4 regions of the Glutamicibacter mishrai genome follow, and region 3 is predicted to be linked to each of the others. Evidence: riboswitches for the same ligand, from Rfam matches in the RefSeq annotation. Region 3 holds a riboswitch; each other region holds the start of a gene.
What was found. A riboswitch is a leader RNA that binds a small molecule or an ion and turns the genes downstream of it on or off. The one in region 3 is predicted to bind thiamine pyrophosphate.

Region 1 (4,205 bases), 1.2 Mb from region 3:
GGTTTGCTGACCAAGGTCGGCGTCTACGCGATCGTGCGCACCGAAACGTTGCTCTTCCCGGGCGGGGTGGTCAATGCCGGGCTGCTTGTGGTGGCGGCGCTGACCATGGTCATCGGTATCCTCGGCGCACTGGCGCAGACGGACTTCAAGCGCATGCTCTCCTTCACCCTGACCAGCCACATCGGCTACCTGATCTTCGGTGTGGCCGTCGGGGGACCGCTGGCCATCGCCGCGACCATCTACTACGTCGGGCACCACATCATCGTGCAGACCTCGCTGTTCATGGTGGCCGGATTGATCGAACGCCGTGCCGGAAGCTCGAATGTCACCAAGCTCGGCTCGCTGGCCAAGCTTTCCCCGGCCCTGTCGCTGCTCTTCTTCATCCCTGCGATCAACCTCGGCGGCATCCCCCCGTTCTCCGGATTCCTCGGCAAGTTCGGCTTGCTCCATGCCGCAGTGCAGGATGCCGACCCGCTGACCTGGGCTGTGGTGGGCGCCGGATTGCTAACCAGCCTGCTGACCCTGCTGGCGATCATCCGCGTGTGGGCCCGCATCTTCTGGCGTCGGGCCGCTGATGCCGAGGTGCCCAACCAGGAACTGGTGGACGAAGCGGCTGCGGTCGCGGCCGAAACCGTTGCCGGAGGGGCGCAGAACCCTTCCCTAGGCATGAAGCTCGCGAAGGAATTGGAAGCGAAGTCCTTGCCGTGGGGCATGCGCTACGCCACCGGATCGCTGGTTGCCGCAGGCATTGCGCTGACCATTTTTGCCGGGCCGATCTTCGAGTTCTGTGAACGAGTCGCCGCGGAGCTGATCGCCCGTGAAGCCTACATCACCGCGATCTTGCCACTTGGATAGGAGGGACGATGCCGACTAAGAATTTGAAACCTCGCGACCAGCGTATTGATGACGCGCTGGATACCTCTGGCGTGCGCCACCGGGCGACACTCAAGCAGGAATGGCCGCTGCTGGCCCTGCTGCTTTTTGTGTGGTGCGCTCTGTGGCAGGACTTCTCGCCGGCGAACCTGATCTTCGGCGCGATCATCTCGCTGCTGATCGTCACGCTCTTCCCGCTGCCTCCGGTGGTGCTCTCGGGACGCATGAACGCCTGGTACTGCCTGCAGCTGTTCTTCTGGTTTGTCGGCCAGGTGTTCGTGGCCAGCTTCGAAGTGGCCAAGCTGGCGGTCTTCCGCGGGAAAAAGACTCGCAGCGGCGTGATCGCGGTTCCGTTGCGTACCGACTCGGACCTGATCGTGACCACGGTCGGCCATGTGCTGACCTTGATCCCGGGGTCCTTCGTCATTGACGTGGATCGCAGCTCCTCCACCTTGTACCTGCACTACATCAACATCGAATCCCAGCAGGATATGGACCGCGCTCGCGAAGCGGTGCGGGATATCGAACGCCGGATGATCATGGCGATCGGCAGCCGCGATGAATTCGACGCGATCAAGCACGAATGCGGACCCAACCTGATGCGAATGAGGGGCAAGAAATGATGGAAATCGTGATGTGGATCTGCGGCATCATGCTCGGCCTGGCCACCCTTGCCTGTGTCATCCGCGTAGCCAAGGGCCCCTCGATCCTGGATCGCGTGCTGGCCCTGGACGTGATGCTGCTGATCATCTCTGTGGCCCTGTGCCTTGAGATGGTCTACAACCGGCACACGGACTACCTGCTGTTCGTCATCGCCGCCTGCACCCTGGGCTTCATCGGCTCGGTCACCGTCTCGCGCTACGTTTCCGATCAGAGGAATGCCTGATGGAGATGTTCTTGGATATCCTCGTCGCGGTGCTGCTGATCCTGGGCTGCCTGATGTCGCTGATCGCCGGGATCGGCCTGCTCACCTTCCCCGATATGCTCACCCGCATGCACGCGGCCACAAAGCCGCAGGTCCTCGGATTCCTGCTGATCTTCGCCGGGCTCGCGATCCACCTGCGCAGCTGGGCTGTGGTGCCGCTGCTTCTCCTGGCTTGGGGCATGCAGCTGTTGACCGCTCCGGTATCGGCCCACATGATCGGCCGTTCGGGCTACCGCACGAAGCACGCGGCCAAGGACTCGCTCTACGCCGATGAGCTCAAGCAGATCGTCGACAAGGTCAGCGGCACTCCGGCCACCGGCGCCACCGACGTCTCGTCGAAGCAAGCGGAGAAAACCGAAGACTAGAAAGCACAAGTCTAGAAAGCACAAAGGCGGCGTCCCACCCATGGTGGGACGCCGCCTTTGACGAGTACTACTTGCTGAAACGCGCGACGACCTTGTTGGTGCCACGGTCTGCCAGCACCTGGATGGTGGCGGCCACAATGGATGAGAAGATCGCAAATCCGAGAGCCTGGCGCAACGAGGCCTCAGCCGCTTCTTCGCTGCCCTTGCGGGGAGCCTTGTTTCCGGTAAAACCCTTCCACAGCTGATCAACCAGCTTGCTGCCGACAAAACCGGCGCCGATGGAAATACCCGTGGTGGCAAGTTTCTGCACTGTATTCATTTTGCCCTCGCTTCAACGTCGTGACTTATCGTTCCTCTGCCCAGCATACCTGCGGTATGGTAGGTGGGCAGTAATTTTCCGACAGGGGAGCGTCAGACTTCGAAACTGGAGTCGCAAGACGCTGAGAGTGCGATAGATCGCAGACCCTCGAACCTGCTCCGGCTAGTACCGGCGAAGGAAGTCGAGCATCTCGGATGCGGACGTGGGCGCAGTGCGCCTTCAGCCCGTACATCTCCCCTCCTTGATACAGGAGGACCATCAATGAATCAAGCAGCAGCAAAGCAACGCAACGGCTGGCGCGTCGTCGACATCGTCACCGCATCGGTGATCGCCGTTGCCTCCGGCGTCATCTTCTGGGCCTGGAGTGCAGGCTACGGGCTGTTCTCCCTGGCGTTCGCAGCATTCCCGCCAGCAGCCGCACTGCTGACCGGTGTCTGGCTGTTCCCTGCAGTGCTCGGCGCGCTGATCATCCGCAAGCCCGGTGCCGCGTTGTACTGCGAACTGCTGGCCGCGGTCATCGAAGCGCTGCTCGGATCGCACTACGGGCTCACCGTGCTGATCTCCGGACTGGTCCAGGGCCTGGGCGCGGAGCTGGTCTTCGCGGCGTTCCGCTACCGCAAGTGGAACCTGGGTGTTGCACTGCTCGCTGGCCTGTTCTCCGGATTGTTCGCCGGTGTGTCCGAGGCCTACATCTTGGCGTACTACGTTGAATACACCCCGGCGCTGAAGCTCTTCCATGTGGTTGCCACCGGCGTCTCCGGCCTGGTTGTTGCCGGCCTGCTCTCATGGCTGGCCACTCGCGGCCTGGCGAAGACCGGCGCACTGAGCGCCCTGGCCAGCCGCCGTGCTCACCTGGAAACCGGAAAACTGGCCGCAAAATGAGTTCGGTGGCCAATACCGGTGCCACCGCTGACACCCGCCGGGGCACCGAGATCATTGCCCGAAGTTTCGGCTGGCACCACGCCGAACGCGAGAAGCCAGCCATCGCTTCTCTGGATCTGGACATCCCCGCGGGCCAGAAAGTCCTGCTGGTCGGCCCCTCGGGGGCCGGCAAATCGACCTTGCTGCATGCCCTGGCAGGCTTGCTGGAAGCCGATGACTCCGAGCAGTCCACCGGACTGCTGCTGATCGACGGGTCCGATGCCTTCGCCCGGGAGCATCCGGTCGGCCTGATGCAGCAGGATCCGGAAACCCAGGTGGTGCAAAGCCGGGTGGCCGACGATGTGGCCTTCGGTGCCGAGAACCTGGCGGTGGATCCGGTGATCATCCGCCAGCGCATTCCCGAAGCGCTCGACGCGGTCGGCTTGGGCATGCTGCCCTTGGATCATCGCACGCAGGAGCTTTCCGGCGGGCAGAAGCAGCGCCTGGCCCTTGCCGGGATCCTGGCCATGCAGCCGGGATTGATGCTGCTGGATGAACCCACCGCCAACGTCGACCCCGAGGGCATCGGGCCCTTGCGCGACGCGGTGTTGAACGCGGCCGAGGTCTCTGGCGCGACGCTGCTGGTGGTTGAACACCGGCTGGATGCCTGGGCCAGGCATATGGACCGGGTCATCGTGCTGGAACCAGGCGGAGGCGTGGCCCACGACCTGGATCCGCAGCGCCTGATCGATGATGAAGAACTGCGCGCTGAATTGTCGGCGGCCGGATTATGGGTGCCGAATTATCTGCCGCAGGTGCCAACCGCTGCTATCGCACCGGGCGAGCTGCTGTTGGAAGCAGA
Region 2 (4,205 bases), 1.4 Mb from region 3:
CCGCGAAAACATCAGCGACATTGCCGGCGTCCGAATCACTTGCAGCTTCGTGAAAGACATCTACAAGGTACTCAATACCTTGACGGCGCAAAATGACATCCGCGTCATCCAGATCAAGGACTATATAAAGAACCCAAAGCCCAGCGGATACAAGAGCGTGCACGCCATTGTTGAAATCCCCGTCTTCCTTTCCGACGGGCCGGTCAATGTCGTCGTCGAGCTGCAGATCCGAACGATCGCCCAGGATTTCTGGGCCAGCCTGGAGCACAAGATTTTCTACAAATACGACGGTGAAGTACCGGCGCATTTGGCTACAGAGCTCGCCGACGCCGCGGCTGTCGCTACGAAGCTTGATATGCAGATGCAGCGACTGCACACAGAAGTTCATGGCCATGATGCCAACGATGAAAAATCCGAGGGCCAAGAAGTGGATTCAGACGTAATCCAAGGTCTGTTAATGCTCGCCAAAGAAGCCTCGACGAGCAAGGACCAGGGCGAGACAGAGTAGCCCACGTTAAACGATGAAATGCCTCCGACTGCAAATTTGATGCACTCGGAGGCATTTCATTTTCCAGAAATTCCGGGGACGAGAAAGCCCCGGAATCCAACAGGATTCCGGGGCTAAATCTGTAGCGGCGCCGGGACTCGATCCCGGGACCTCACGATTATGAGTCGTGCGCTCTAACCAGCTGAGCTACGCCGCCACAAGTGAGAAGCAATCCAGTAGAAGCCAAGAAGGCTTCTCACTCAGAGCCCCCTGCCGGAATCGATCCGGCGACCTCGTTCTTACCAAGAACGCGCTCTACCACTGAGCTAAGGGGGCAACGAGTAAATACTCTACACGGATTCTCGCGCAAACAAAAATCGGCATCTTGCCGTCGAACGACGGCTTGAATCTCGAATAACTACTAGTCAGGTACACCTCTCCTCAATCCCACGGTTCGCGCGGGACGATCCTTGGCACAAAAGTGCTTTGGTGACGATGCTCACTGAGCAGAATTTGGTGGTCAAACCCCAAATAATGGCCACCTGGATCTGCCGCCCATTCCCCAAGCGAATCGATGCCTGAAACCTCTAGTTCCCATGCGAGGTGGTGCCACTTAACAGGGCAGCAAGATAAATCCAATGCACTTGGCCAATAGATCTCTTGTCACCGTTTTCCGCCACCGGCTGATCGGAAATCGAGCGCCGAAAGTCGGCAATTTTTCCAACCATCATGAACGCCTGGATGATGCTTGGAATATAGCCATCATTCATGGCTTGAGTAGGAGTCTTGTGACCTCAGCTACAAATTCGTTCAGGATTTTGCAAACGCCAAAAACCTGTGTAGAGTATTTACTCGTTGCCCCCTTAGCTCAGTGGTAGAGCGCGTTCTTGGTAAGAACGAGGTCGCCGGATCGATTCCGGCAGGGGGCTCGAAATAAGAGAGACAATCTGAATCCAGATTGTCTCTCTTTTCGTTTTCCACGGACTTTATTCCTGGCCCGAATCCGACCAATTTTTCTTCGTTCCTTTCCCGGTTCCCTTCATCGCTCCGCTGTCACGATGTTGACCCTGGTTGTCGCCACCAGAAATTTTCATGCTAGTGTCATCTCCGACCACACGGGAGCCCCATGGCAGGGGCTGAGATCGGACTGCAGCCGTCCGCGACCGTTGAACCTGTCCGGGTAATGCCGGCGAAGGAAGTGAGTTTCTCAATGGAACAATTTGAACAGCATTCCGCCCACTCTCTCGCGTTCCGCGAATTTGATGGGATTTCCGTTCCGGTTACGCAAATCAGTCTTGCGGACTCCCCCAATGGCCAGCCCAACGAGCCACTACATGTGTACCGCACCAGTGGCCCGGGAAGCGAAGCCACACAGGGGCTCAAGCCATTTCGAGAATCCTGGATTCTTGAACGTGGTGACGTCCAACGGTACTCGGGGCGTGAACGGAATCTGCATGATGATGGCCGTTCAGCGGTCCGCCGCGGCACGGCAAGCGAAGAATGGGCTGGACGCTCCGCTCCTCCGCTCAAGGCCTCTGACGGGGCAAGCGTGACGCAAATGCACTACGCCCGTGCCGGGATCATCACCCCGGAAATGCGATACGTTGCCTTGCGTGAGGAATGCGATGTAGAGCTGGTGCGCAGCGAGCTCGCCTCAGGACGAGCGATCATCCCAGCCAATATCAATCACCCAGAATCAGAACCGATGATCATCGGCAAAGCGTTCCTGGTGAAAATCAATGCGAACATCGGCAACTCCGCGGTGACTAGCTCTATTGCAGAAGAAGTTTCCAAATTGCAGTGGGCCACCAAATGGGGCGCTGACACGGTTATGGATCTATCCACTGGAGATGACATCCACACCACCCGCGAATGGATCATCAGGAATTCACCAGTGCCCATCGGCACCGTGCCGATTTACCAGGCTCTCGAAAAGGTCAATGGCGAAGCGAACGCATTGACCTGGGAGATTTTCCGCGACACCGTCATCGAGCAGTGCGAGCAAGGCGTGGATTACATGACCATCCATGCCGGCGTGTTGTTGCGCTACGTCCCACTGACCGCGAACAGGGTCACCGGAATCGTCTCGCGCGGCGGGTCCATCATGGCTGGATGGTGCCTGGCCCATCATCAAGAAAACTTCCTCTACACCCACTTTGATGAGCTGTGCGAGATCTTCGCCCAGTACGATGTCGCCTTCTCCTTGGGTGACGGGTTGCGGCCAGGATCCATCGCCGATGCGAATGACGCCGCCCAATTCGCAGAGCTGGATACCTTGGCCGAATTGACCAAGCGTGCTTGGGAGTACGACGTGCAGGTCATGGTGGAGGGTCCTGGGCATATTCCGTTCCACATGGTCCGAGAGAATGTGGAGCGCCAGCAGGAGCTGTGCGATGGGGCTCCGTTTTATACGCTCGGTCCCCTGGTTACCGATGTAGCCCCTGGTTATGACCACATCACCAGCGCCATCGGGGCCACGGAAATCGCCCGCTACGGCACCGCGATGCTCTGCTATGTCACGCCCAAGGAGCATCTGGGATTGCCTAACCGCGATGATGTGAAGACCGGTGTCATCACGTACAAGATCGCCGCCCACGCCGCAGACCTGGCCAAGGGCCATCCGGGGGCCACCGCACGAGATGATGCGTTGAGCAAGGCGCGTTTCGAGTTCCGCTGGAATGACCAATTCGCGTTGAGCCTGGATCCGGTGACCGCGCAGGAATTCCATGATGAGACCTTGCCGGCGGAACCTGCCAAGACTGCGCACTTCTGTTCCATGTGCGGCCCGAAGTTCTGTTCCATGCGGATATCGCAGGACATCCGTGACGAGTACGGCTCCGCTCAAGAACAGGCCGCAGTGGCGGGAATGGCTGCGAAGAGCAAGGAATTCATCAACAGCGGAGGAACGGTGTATCTCGGCGACCAGATCCCGGTAGGCAATACCACCTCGTAGATCTGGTTCAGCCGCGCTGCCTGCGGTTTAAACGGGCAACGCCCCTGGCCAAGCCTTTCGGCTTGATCCAGGGGCGTTGTGCTGTGCTATCTAGCGAGCTGCAGAAGCGCTGGCTTAGTAGTCGCGACGTCCACCGCTGCGACCCGAATCGCTGAAGCGATCCTTGCCACCGCGACCACCGAAGCGCTTCTCGCCGCCACCACGGCGGTCGTTGAAGCCACCGCCACGACCACCGCGGAATCCACCACGGTCCCCGCCGCGTCCACCGCGGAATCCACCACGGTCGCCTTCGTCATCGCCACGTGGCTTACGACCGGAGTCAAGCTCCATGCTGATCAGCTCGCCGCCGATGCGGGTCTTGGACAGTGCACGCCACTGGTCCTTGCTCAGCTCTGCTGGCAACTCAACCAAGGTGTGGTCCGAACGGATTTCAATGCCGCCGATTTCCGAGGAGTTGAAGCCGCCTTCGTTAGCCAAAGCGCCAACGATCGAGCCTGGCTGCACGCGGTTGCGGCGGCCGATGGCCAGACGGTACATGGCGTTGCCTGCAGCAGCAGTCTTGCGGGCACGAGGACCGCGATCTCCACGGTCGCCGCGGTCTCCGCGCTCTGGGCGGTCGCGATCCATGCGGGCCTTCTTCGAAGGGGAAACCACTGGTTCGGTCATCAGCAATGGACGGCCACCCTGAGCCATCAGAGCCAAAGCAGCTGCGATTTCCAGCTGATCCAGGTCTTCGTGGTCAGCGGCGAACTTCTCGACGATTTC
Region 3 (4,205 bases):
TCGGTTCTCCGTTCCTCGCTGCTCCTTGGTGCGTCGCGAAATATCGCGGGCGAATTCGCCCGCCATGCCGCGGTCTGCCGCGACCGAGTAGATCGCTTCGGCATGGGCGGCGGCTAGTTCACGTCCGGCGGGCGAGGATCCCGCTTGGAAGAGGACCGGTTCACCATATGGGGAGTTGGGCATATTCAACGGGCCCCGCACGGCAAAGTGCTCCCCTTCGTGATTGATTTCCTGGAGCAGGGATGCATCGGTGAAGTTCCCCGCCCGATCAATCCGGACTGCTTGCTGAGGGTAGGAACCCCAGAGATTGTGCAGAACATCAATGAATTCACCGGCCCTGGCATATCGTTGCGCGTGCGCGGGCAGTTCGCGTAGCGAATGGTTCTGCGCCTCGGTGTCCCACATGCTGGTCACCACGTTGATGCCGGCACGCCCCTGCGAGAGATGCTGCAAGCTGCCTAGCATGCGAGCAGCATGGAACGGCGAGTAGAAGCTGGCAGAGATGGTGCACACCAGTCCGATGTTCGTGGTGCATTGGCTGATGGCGGATAGCAGTGTCACCGGTTCGAAGAACCAGGTGGGGCCAGCCTGCGCGGCACTGGTTGACACCGCTTGCCCATCGGCGAAGAACACCGCGTCGAGCAGTCCCTTTTCGGCCAGTTGCGCCAGCTTGATGTAGTACTGCGTTTCCGAAAGCTGCTCGGCGGCCGAGTCCTCGGCGCGCCAGGCTGCTTGGTGATGGCCGGCGCCATAAAGGAACAAGTTCAGGTGTACTTGTTTCTTCTGGCTCATCCTTTCACCAGCCCGCCGTCAACGATGAGGTTCTGGCCGGTCACCCCGCGGGAAAGCGGCGAGGCGAAGAACAGCACGGCATCAGCCAGTTCTCCAGGCGAGGTGACCCGCCGCAATGGTGTTCCCGCGGCGATCAGGTCAAATACTGCTTCGGGCGTCGCTGCGGAGGCGTCCGTGGTGCGCAAAAGTCCGCCGGAAACCATGTTGACGTTGATCCCTTCGGGGCCCAGGTCATCGGCGAAGGTACGGGTCAAGGACAAGAGGGCCGCCTTGGTGGCGGTGTAGTCATGGTACGGAACCACGGGGTGCTGGAACAGATTGGTGCCGATGTTGATGATGCGTCCAAAGCCGGCTTCACGCATCCCCGGAAGTACTGCTTGGATGGCTGCCACGGGAGCTAGCACCGAACCGGCAAACTGGGCGCTCAGTTCTGCTGCTGAGATCGCTTCCGCAGTCGAACGCGCGTCGCCGTTGAAGGAGAAATCCACCAATGCATTGTTCACCAGGGTCGTGACCGGTCGCCCGAAGCGGTCTTTGGCTTGAGCAGCCATCGCTTTGAGCTGGTCCTGGTCCCGGACGTCGGCTTGGATGGCAACTGCGGTGTCCGGGTAGAGCGCGACGAGATCTTCAGCGGCCTGAGCCGAAGAGCGGTAATTGATCGCGACTTTCGCGCCCGCTGCCAGGAAGGCCCGGCTGATGGCCGCACCGAGTCCTCGCGCCCCGCCGGTGACCAGAATGATCTGCTCTTCGAGTGGAAGGGCAGCCGGGTGCGCTGATGTGTGGGTATCCGTGCTCATGGTGCTTGAACTCCTTGACGGCGTCTTGGGCGAACGGAACCTGGCCAAGGACGCGAATGGTTCAACCCTTCAGAGTGCACGCAAACGCCGAATCTAGGACATTCCCTTCGCCAGTACTAACTGGATCAGGTTCAACGGGTGTTTTCTCAGCCGCCGTGCGGCACCCCGTGTCACTGCTCAATTAGTAGCACATGCACGGCTTAGCTGTAGAACATTACTTCATGGATCCCGCGCGTATCGGCACTCGGTTCCTGGACAATCCAGATCTCCCCGCCATCTGGAACAGTGAATTCCATGCTCAATTTGTTGGCGGGGATCCCGCAACGCAATGAGTCCTCGGCGATCACCGCGTCATCTTTGACAGCCTTGATGCGCACGAATCCGACTCCTTGGCAGGCGAACTGGAGCAGATTCTTCTGCCCTGCCACCGTAGGGGCGATCATGTGATCTGGCCGAATTTCACCTGCATCATCCAGTTGGTAGGTGTTCATCGTTCCCGCCCCGGTGCTGAAGCCGTTCTCCTCGAAAAACTCGGCGCCCGGGTCTTCCAATGAGCCAAGCAGCCAGGTTTCTCCCCTGCTGGCCGCGGCAAAGGCGATCATCGGCGGGTACAAACCGGCAATGTCATCTATGGGTTCATGAGTTTCCTCGGTGATTTCTTCCACGAGGACGCCCGAGGACAGGTCTTCGGCAGATTCTTCGGGAAGCTTCAATTGCGAGACCGGAGTGGTGCAAGAGCAAAGCCCGAGAAGCAGAGCCAGGGCCAACGGGGCAGTCCGCTTCATGAGCGCTCCAATGCAGAGGTGAATGAGTTATTTCAATCGACCTTATGTTAGGAATCTGACTTAAACAATGCATGTCAAGGCAAGGAATAACAATCGTTATGAAATCTTGAAATATCACTTCCTGACGGTTCACACGCATCTCACACCAAAACACGGCGCCATCACAACTAAATGGTCCGGCCTGCTCCATATAGTTCATTAAGGGCTTATACCCGTTGCCAGCTTTCATTTCCCTAGGAGTCGTACCACCGCATGCGCCTGCTGCGTCGCACCATTTCATTTGCACTCATCGCCTCATCCCTTGCCCTCACGGGATGCTCAACCCTCGATTCCATCGAGCAGTACCGCGTTCCCGACGCGCAGGCCGACACCACCCATGACGGCGCAGCGCAACGCGCAAGCTACACCGACTCGCTTGAGCTGCTCGCGAAAATCGACGTCAAGGGCCGCGCACCGAAGACCGGCTATGAACGCGAAAAATTCAGCAAGGGCTGGAAAGACCCGGACCACAATGGCTGCGATGCGCGCAATGACATCCTGGCGCGCGACCTGGAAGACGTGAAGTACAAATCCGCCTCCAGGCCCTGCGTGGTACTCAGCGGAACCTTTCACGATCCCTACACGAACACCACCATTAACTTCGTTCGAGGCCAGAGCACCAGCACCGCGGTCCAGATTGACCACGTCGTCGCCCTGTCGGATGCATGGCAAAAAGGAGCGCAGCACTGGGACAAAGAAGCCCGGTTCGAGTTCGCCAATGACCCGCTGAACCTCATGGCCTCGGACGGCCCGACCAACGCGGCCAAGGGTGACAAGGACGCCGCTTCATGGCTGCCGCCCAACAAGCGCTTCCGTTGCGAATATGTCTCCCGCCAGACTCAGGTCAAAGCTAAGTACGGGGCTTGGATGACCAAGGGTGAGCACGATGCCATCGAGCGAATCCTGAAAAACTGCGTGTAGCCAGCCTAAAGTCGCAGCAAAAGATCCCCCTTAAGGCCTATCGTCAAATTGATGGATTTGTGGCACTATGGATATTAGTCAAGCCAATAGCCATTATGTTCAGTGACTGTTGGCAAAATTCTCAGCTGCAAAGGCCACATGATGAAGACACGGTTGTCGGGAGCTCTCCTGTTGCTTACCAGCGTGTGCCTCTTCGGGTTTGCCCTGAACACAGCTCATCGGGATACCGCCATGGCCTGCTGGGTGCTGTCCACGATTTTCTTCATTGCCGCAGCCATGCTCATGCTCGGAGCCATCGTTGGCGCCTCATCGGTCACCGCCGCCAAAACACGCAAGAACCGACAGCTCTAGCCTCCTGGCGATTTTTCGAAGCAACGCATCAACTACAGGCTGATGCGTTGCTTCGACTATTTAACCGCTAGTTCTCGTTGCCCTGAAACAGCAATTTAACCCGCAGGCATCGACAGGTTCACCTAGATGCGATAGACATAAGTCTTGTCACACTCGTCACTTTTAGGAGTATCCATGTCTGCATTCAGGCAGATGAGAAAACTCAGTCTCGCCTCCCTGGCTACCCTCTCGCTGGTAGCCACCGGAACCGCCATGGCCCAGGCAACGCCCACCGAGGAATCAACCAACAGCGCCTCCCCTGCAGCAGCAGATCCGGTGACCCTGGATCTGGTTGGCATCAACGACTTCCACGGCAGGATTGCCGCCGACAGGGATTCCGCCGGCGCAGCAGTCCTCGCAGGGGCCGTTGACCAGTTGCGTGCAGAAAACGAAAACACGCTATTCCTCTCTGCTGGCGACAATATCGGGGCCTCGACCTTCGCTTCCGCGTCCCAGGAGGACGCTCCGACAATCGATGCGC
Region 4 (4,205 bases), 1.6 Mb from region 3:
TCGCGCTTTCTGAAGTTCTTACGCCGGTCCAGGGCCTGCTCGGCGGAGTCATGGCGTTCATCCCGAACCTCATCGGCGCCGGCTTTATCTTCTTTATCGGCTACGTCATCGCCAACATTGTTCGACAGCTGCTGACCACTGGTCTGGGAACGGTCGACTTCAGCGGCATTGTCCGCAAGCTGACCCCAGGCGACGAGCCAGTAGATGAGATTCAGTCTCGCGAAACCCAAGCAAAGATCGTTGACATCATCGCGAACATCGTCTTCGCCCTGATCCTGCTGGTCGTCGCAATCTCTGCTCTGCAGGTCTTGGGCATCGCCGCGATTTCGCAGCCTGCCGAGCAAATGCTGCAGCTGGTCTTCACTGCCATCCCACAGGTCATCATGGCCCTGGTCCTTCTGGCAGTTGGCTTCCTGATCGCAAAGTTTGTTGGCCAGTTGTTGGAGTCCACCTTGCAGGGTGTCGGCACTGACCGCGTCGTTGCTGGCTGGGGCGTTGTCCCAGAAGGCAAGAGTGCATCGGGCATCATCGCCGGCATCGTGAAGATCGCAATCGTACTGTTCTTCGGTGTGATGGCAGCCCAGATGCTGAACTTCCCGGCAATCACCAACATCCTGAACGAGATTCTGGAACTGGGCGGCAAGATCCTCTTCGGTGCGGCAATCGTTGCCGCTGGCTTCGTCGTGGCTAACGTCATCGGCAAGTTCATGGGTGACACCACCGCGTCGAAGATCATCCGCTACACCGCCATTGCACTGTTCGTGGCAATGGGCCTGAAGTACATGGGAATCGCTGACTCGATCATCAACATGGCCTTCGGCGCAATTGTCATCGGTGCAGCTCTTGCAGCCGCTCTCGCATTCGGCCTTGGTGGTCGCGAGGCAGCCGCTCGTACCCTCAACAAGATCGATACCGACAAGCTGAGCTCCAACGGTCCGGATTCGGCACCGCCAGCACCGCCAACGTCGCCAGGTATCTAACCATCCCGAACAGAACCTAAAAGGGACACAAAAATAGTCGCGGAATCCACCACGGATTCCGCGGCTATTTTGCGTTCAAAGCAAATCGCTACGCGCGCTTGAGCGGCAAGGGCTGCACGTTCGCTGGCGGATCTGTTCTCAGGCGGGCATAGGTGTAGACGTCGATGCGTTCGCCATCAACAAGGAACTTGCCACGCTCTATTCCTTCGCGCAGGAAGCCATTGCTCTCAGCCACGTGCCGGGATCCAGGATTATTGGCCCGCAGGCCGAGCTCCAGCCGGAACAAGCCCAGCTCGTCGTAAAGGTGATCAACCAAGGCCGCCACGGCCCTGGTGGTCAGCGACCGGCCACGGTATTCATGATGCATCCAATACCAGATCCACGCGTTGGCATTCGAGCGATCCACGGTACCGCACACCAAGCCCACTAAACGATCGTTGATCGTGATGGCCAGCGGGCATTGAACCTGGTCATTGCCCAGCAGAAAATCAACGTAAGCCCGCGCTTTCTCAGGGGTATCGGCATCGCCCTGCCGCGCCATATCCGGGTGCGAGATGAAAGCCTCATGCACCGCGGCGGCGTCGGTGGACTTCAGGTTCCTGACAGTGTACACATCTTCAGGCTCAGCCGACGGCGCATTCCCTGCCCGCTCGGGATCACGCACAGGTTGGGCCGTGAGCGTGCCTTGATGGAAGAACATTTGCCATCGGCCCGCATCCCGAATCCACAAGGAACTGCGCATCGCGGGGCGGGACCCATCAGTGGCCCAGCGCAATTGGACCAGATCCTCTGCCAGACGGACTGCCGACGGATCCACGACATGCAGTGCAGGAGCATCCGGATCTTCAGCCGCGAGCAGGGTGATGGCTTCAGACCTGTCGAAGGTCCGTCCGCTCGCGCCAATTTCGTAAAACTGCTCATGCAGGACGCCTTCCAGCCACGCTCCATCGTGGCGAAGCGAAGGATCGAGCAAATGCCGCTCCAGGTCAACGACTTCGCGGAACAGCGGGGAATCCGCCGACAAATTCATGGGATAGTCCTGTTGCTCCATGTCAGTAAGTACATCACAAAAGATGACGGGACTAAGTCAAGAACAGTTCGCTTTTATGAGCTGCATCATGCTTATAATCGCAATTACTCCGCGGGAGCCTGACTCGACCAGGCTGAGAGGGCACTGAGCCGACCGCTACACCTGATGCGGGTCATGCCGCCGTAGGAAGGAATCGTGCCACCGTGCATGTCAATATTGTTGGCGCCGGAATCATCGGCCTCGCCACCGCCTTCGAGCTCAGCTCGCGCGGCCACAGCATCACTATCATCGATCCAGCTCCCGGCCAAGGCGCCAGCTACGCCGCAGCCGGAATGCTGGCACCGGCAGCAGAAACAGTGTGGGGCCAAGGCCCATTGCACCAGCTGCTGGCCGCATCGAATGCCGGATATCCGCGGTTCGTTGAGCGCATCGAAGCATCCACCGGGGAGCGCCCGGACTACCTGCAAAGTTCCACACTGGTCATCGCTGCGGAGCCCGCTGACCGCGATGCCCTCCACGAGCTCGTCGCGCTGCAGTCATCGCTGGGATTAGCTGCCGAAAAACTCCTGCCGAGCCAGGCCAGATCCTTGGAACCAGCCCTTGCCAGCAACATCGCCGGAGGCGTGCTGTGCGCCGAGGACCATCAGATCGACCCTCGCAGCGTGGTGCGCATCCTGCTCAAGCACTTTGCCAATCACGTGATCCGCGAGCAAGCCGAAGAACTGCTCACCGACGAGGCAGGAACCAGCGCCGTGCGAACCACCACGGGGCGGGTGCTAGAAGCAGACCAAACCGTCATCGCCACCGCGCTCGGAACCGTCAAAGGCCTCAAAGACCTTCCCCTGCGCCCGGTTTACGGCGACATCCTCAGGATCCAAGGTCCCGCGGGCCCCGCAATGCTCAGCCGCATTGTGCGCGGCATTGTCCACCGGCGCAACGTCTACCTCGTCCCGCGCAAGGACGGAAGCCTGGTGCTGGGGGCCAGCGTGAGGGAAGACGGCAACCCGGAGGTCAACGTTGGCGCCATGCACACCCTCTTGGACGATGCACGCCGGCTCGTGCCGGGAATCAGCGACTGCACATTGAACGAATTGATCGCCCGGCCAAGACCAGCCACCGCCGATGACCGCCCGCTGATCGGGCGACTGGACCCAGGATTGGTGCTCTCCACCGGCTATTCGCGGCACGGAGTGCTGCTGAGCCCGCTGGGTTCCGAACTGACCGCGGACCTCACCGAAAACAACACCACGCATCCCATGCTGAAAGACGTTGACCCCCAACGATTTGCAACCCAACACTCGACTCTCGCACTGGAGCACCTCGGATGACCACGATCAACATCACCTTCAACTCCCAGCAAGTCCAGCTCTCAGCAGGGACAAGCCTGCGTGAATTTGTCAGCTCGCAGATCGGCAAGGATCTGGACGCCGATTCGAAAGCGGTTGACGGCAGCAAGCTCGGCGTGGCCGCCGCCGTCAACGGCGCAGTGGTCCCTCGCAGCAGCTGGAACAGCAAGGTGCTTGAAGACGGGCACAGCGTAGAACTCGTCACCGCAGCCCAAGGAGGCTAAAGATGGAATCGCAAGAAGTCAACCGACTCGATGCGGACACCGACCCGTTCGTCGTCGCTGGACGCACCCTGTCTTCGAGACTGATCCTGGGCACCGGCGGGGCTACATCCCTGGCGACGCTGGAGAGCGCTCTGGCCGTTTCGGGCACCGAGTTGACCACCGTCGCCATTCGGCACTTTTCCGCTGCCGGCGCGGGGAATGTCTACGAGCTGCTGCAGCGCAATAACGTGATCCCGCTGCCAAACACCGCCGGATGCTTCACCGCTCGGGATGCCGTATTGACCGCGCAGCTGGCCCGCGAAGCCCTGGAAACCGACTGGATCAAGCTTGAAGTCATCGCCGATGAGCACACCTTGCTGCCGGATCCGCTGGAGCTGTATTCCGCCACCGAGCAACTGGTCGCCGAGGGCTTCAAGGTGTTCGCTTACACCAACGATGACCCGGCGCTAGCACAGCGGCTCCAGGATGCCGGGGTCGCGGCGATCATGCCTGCCGGAGCGCCCATCGGTTCCGGCCTGGGGATCTTGAACCCGCACAATATTTCCACCATCGTTTCCCGGGCCAATGTGCCGGTGGTCCTCGATGCCGGCGTGGGAACTGCCTCGGATGCCGCGCTGGCCATGGA

Region 1: another riboswitch for thiamine pyrophosphate. It lies ahead of D3791_RS04000 (ECF transporter S component); the one in region 3 lies ahead of D3791_RS09800 (3-oxoacyl-ACP reductase).
Region 2: another riboswitch for thiamine pyrophosphate. It lies ahead of thiC (phosphomethylpyrimidine synthase ThiC); the one in region 3 lies ahead of D3791_RS09800 (3-oxoacyl-ACP reductase).
Region 4: another riboswitch for thiamine pyrophosphate. It lies ahead of thiO (glycine oxidase ThiO); the one in region 3 lies ahead of D3791_RS09800 (3-oxoacyl-ACP reductase).

The regions. Positions count from the first base shown of each region.
Region 1 covers NZ_CP032549.1:839,580-843,784, reverse strand. Annotated here, with positions in the region: gene D3791_RS04025 (Na+/H+ antiporter subunit D) at 1-855, shown strand, start outside; gene D3791_RS04020 (Na+/H+ antiporter subunit E) at 864-1,496, shown strand; gene D3791_RS04015 (MrpF/PhaF family protein) at 1,493-1,759, shown strand; gene mnhG (monovalent cation/H(+) antiporter subunit G) at 1,759-2,163, shown strand; gene D3791_RS04005 (DUF4235 domain-containing protein) at 2,231-2,482, opposite strand; TPP riboswitch at 2,556-2,679, shown strand; gene D3791_RS04000 (ECF transporter S component) at 2,744-3,364, shown strand; gene D3791_RS03995 (ATP-binding cassette domain-containing protein) at 3,361-4,205, shown strand, end outside.
Region 2 covers NZ_CP032549.1:687,096-691,300, forward strand. Annotated here, with positions in the region: gene D3791_RS03295 (GTP pyrophosphokinase) at 1-508, shown strand, start outside; tRNA gene D3791_RS03300 (tRNA-Met) at 631-704, opposite strand; tRNA gene D3791_RS03305 (tRNA-Thr) at 752-823, opposite strand; gene D3791_RS03310 (hypothetical protein) at 1,075-1,257, opposite strand; tRNA gene D3791_RS03315 (tRNA-Thr) at 1,345-1,416, shown strand; TPP riboswitch at 1,593-1,702, shown strand; gene thiC (phosphomethylpyrimidine synthase ThiC) at 1,698-3,440, shown strand; gene D3791_RS03325 (DEAD/DEAH box helicase) at 3,555-4,205, opposite strand, start outside.
Region 3 covers NZ_CP032549.1:2,070,767-2,074,971, reverse strand. Annotated here, with positions in the region: gene D3791_RS09805 (LLM class flavin-dependent oxidoreductase) at 1-792, opposite strand, end outside; gene D3791_RS09800 (3-oxoacyl-ACP reductase) at 789-1,589, opposite strand; TPP riboswitch at 1,674-1,767, opposite strand; gene D3791_RS09795 (hypothetical protein) at 1,790-2,374, opposite strand; gene D3791_RS09790 (HNH endonuclease family protein) at 2,627-3,334, shown strand; gene D3791_RS09785 (hypothetical protein) at 3,473-3,685, shown strand; gene D3791_RS09780 (bifunctional metallophosphatase/5'-nucleotidase) at 3,860-4,205, shown strand, end outside.
Region 4 covers NZ_CP032549.1:489,255-493,459, reverse strand. Annotated here, with positions in the region: gene D3791_RS02265 (mechanosensitive ion channel) at 1-980, shown strand, start outside; gene D3791_RS02260 (GNAT family N-acetyltransferase) at 1,069-2,010, opposite strand; TPP riboswitch at 2,112-2,216, shown strand; gene thiO (glycine oxidase ThiO) at 2,214-3,338, shown strand; gene thiS (sulfur carrier protein ThiS) at 3,335-3,580, shown strand; gene D3791_RS02245 (thiazole synthase) at 3,583-4,205, shown strand, end outside.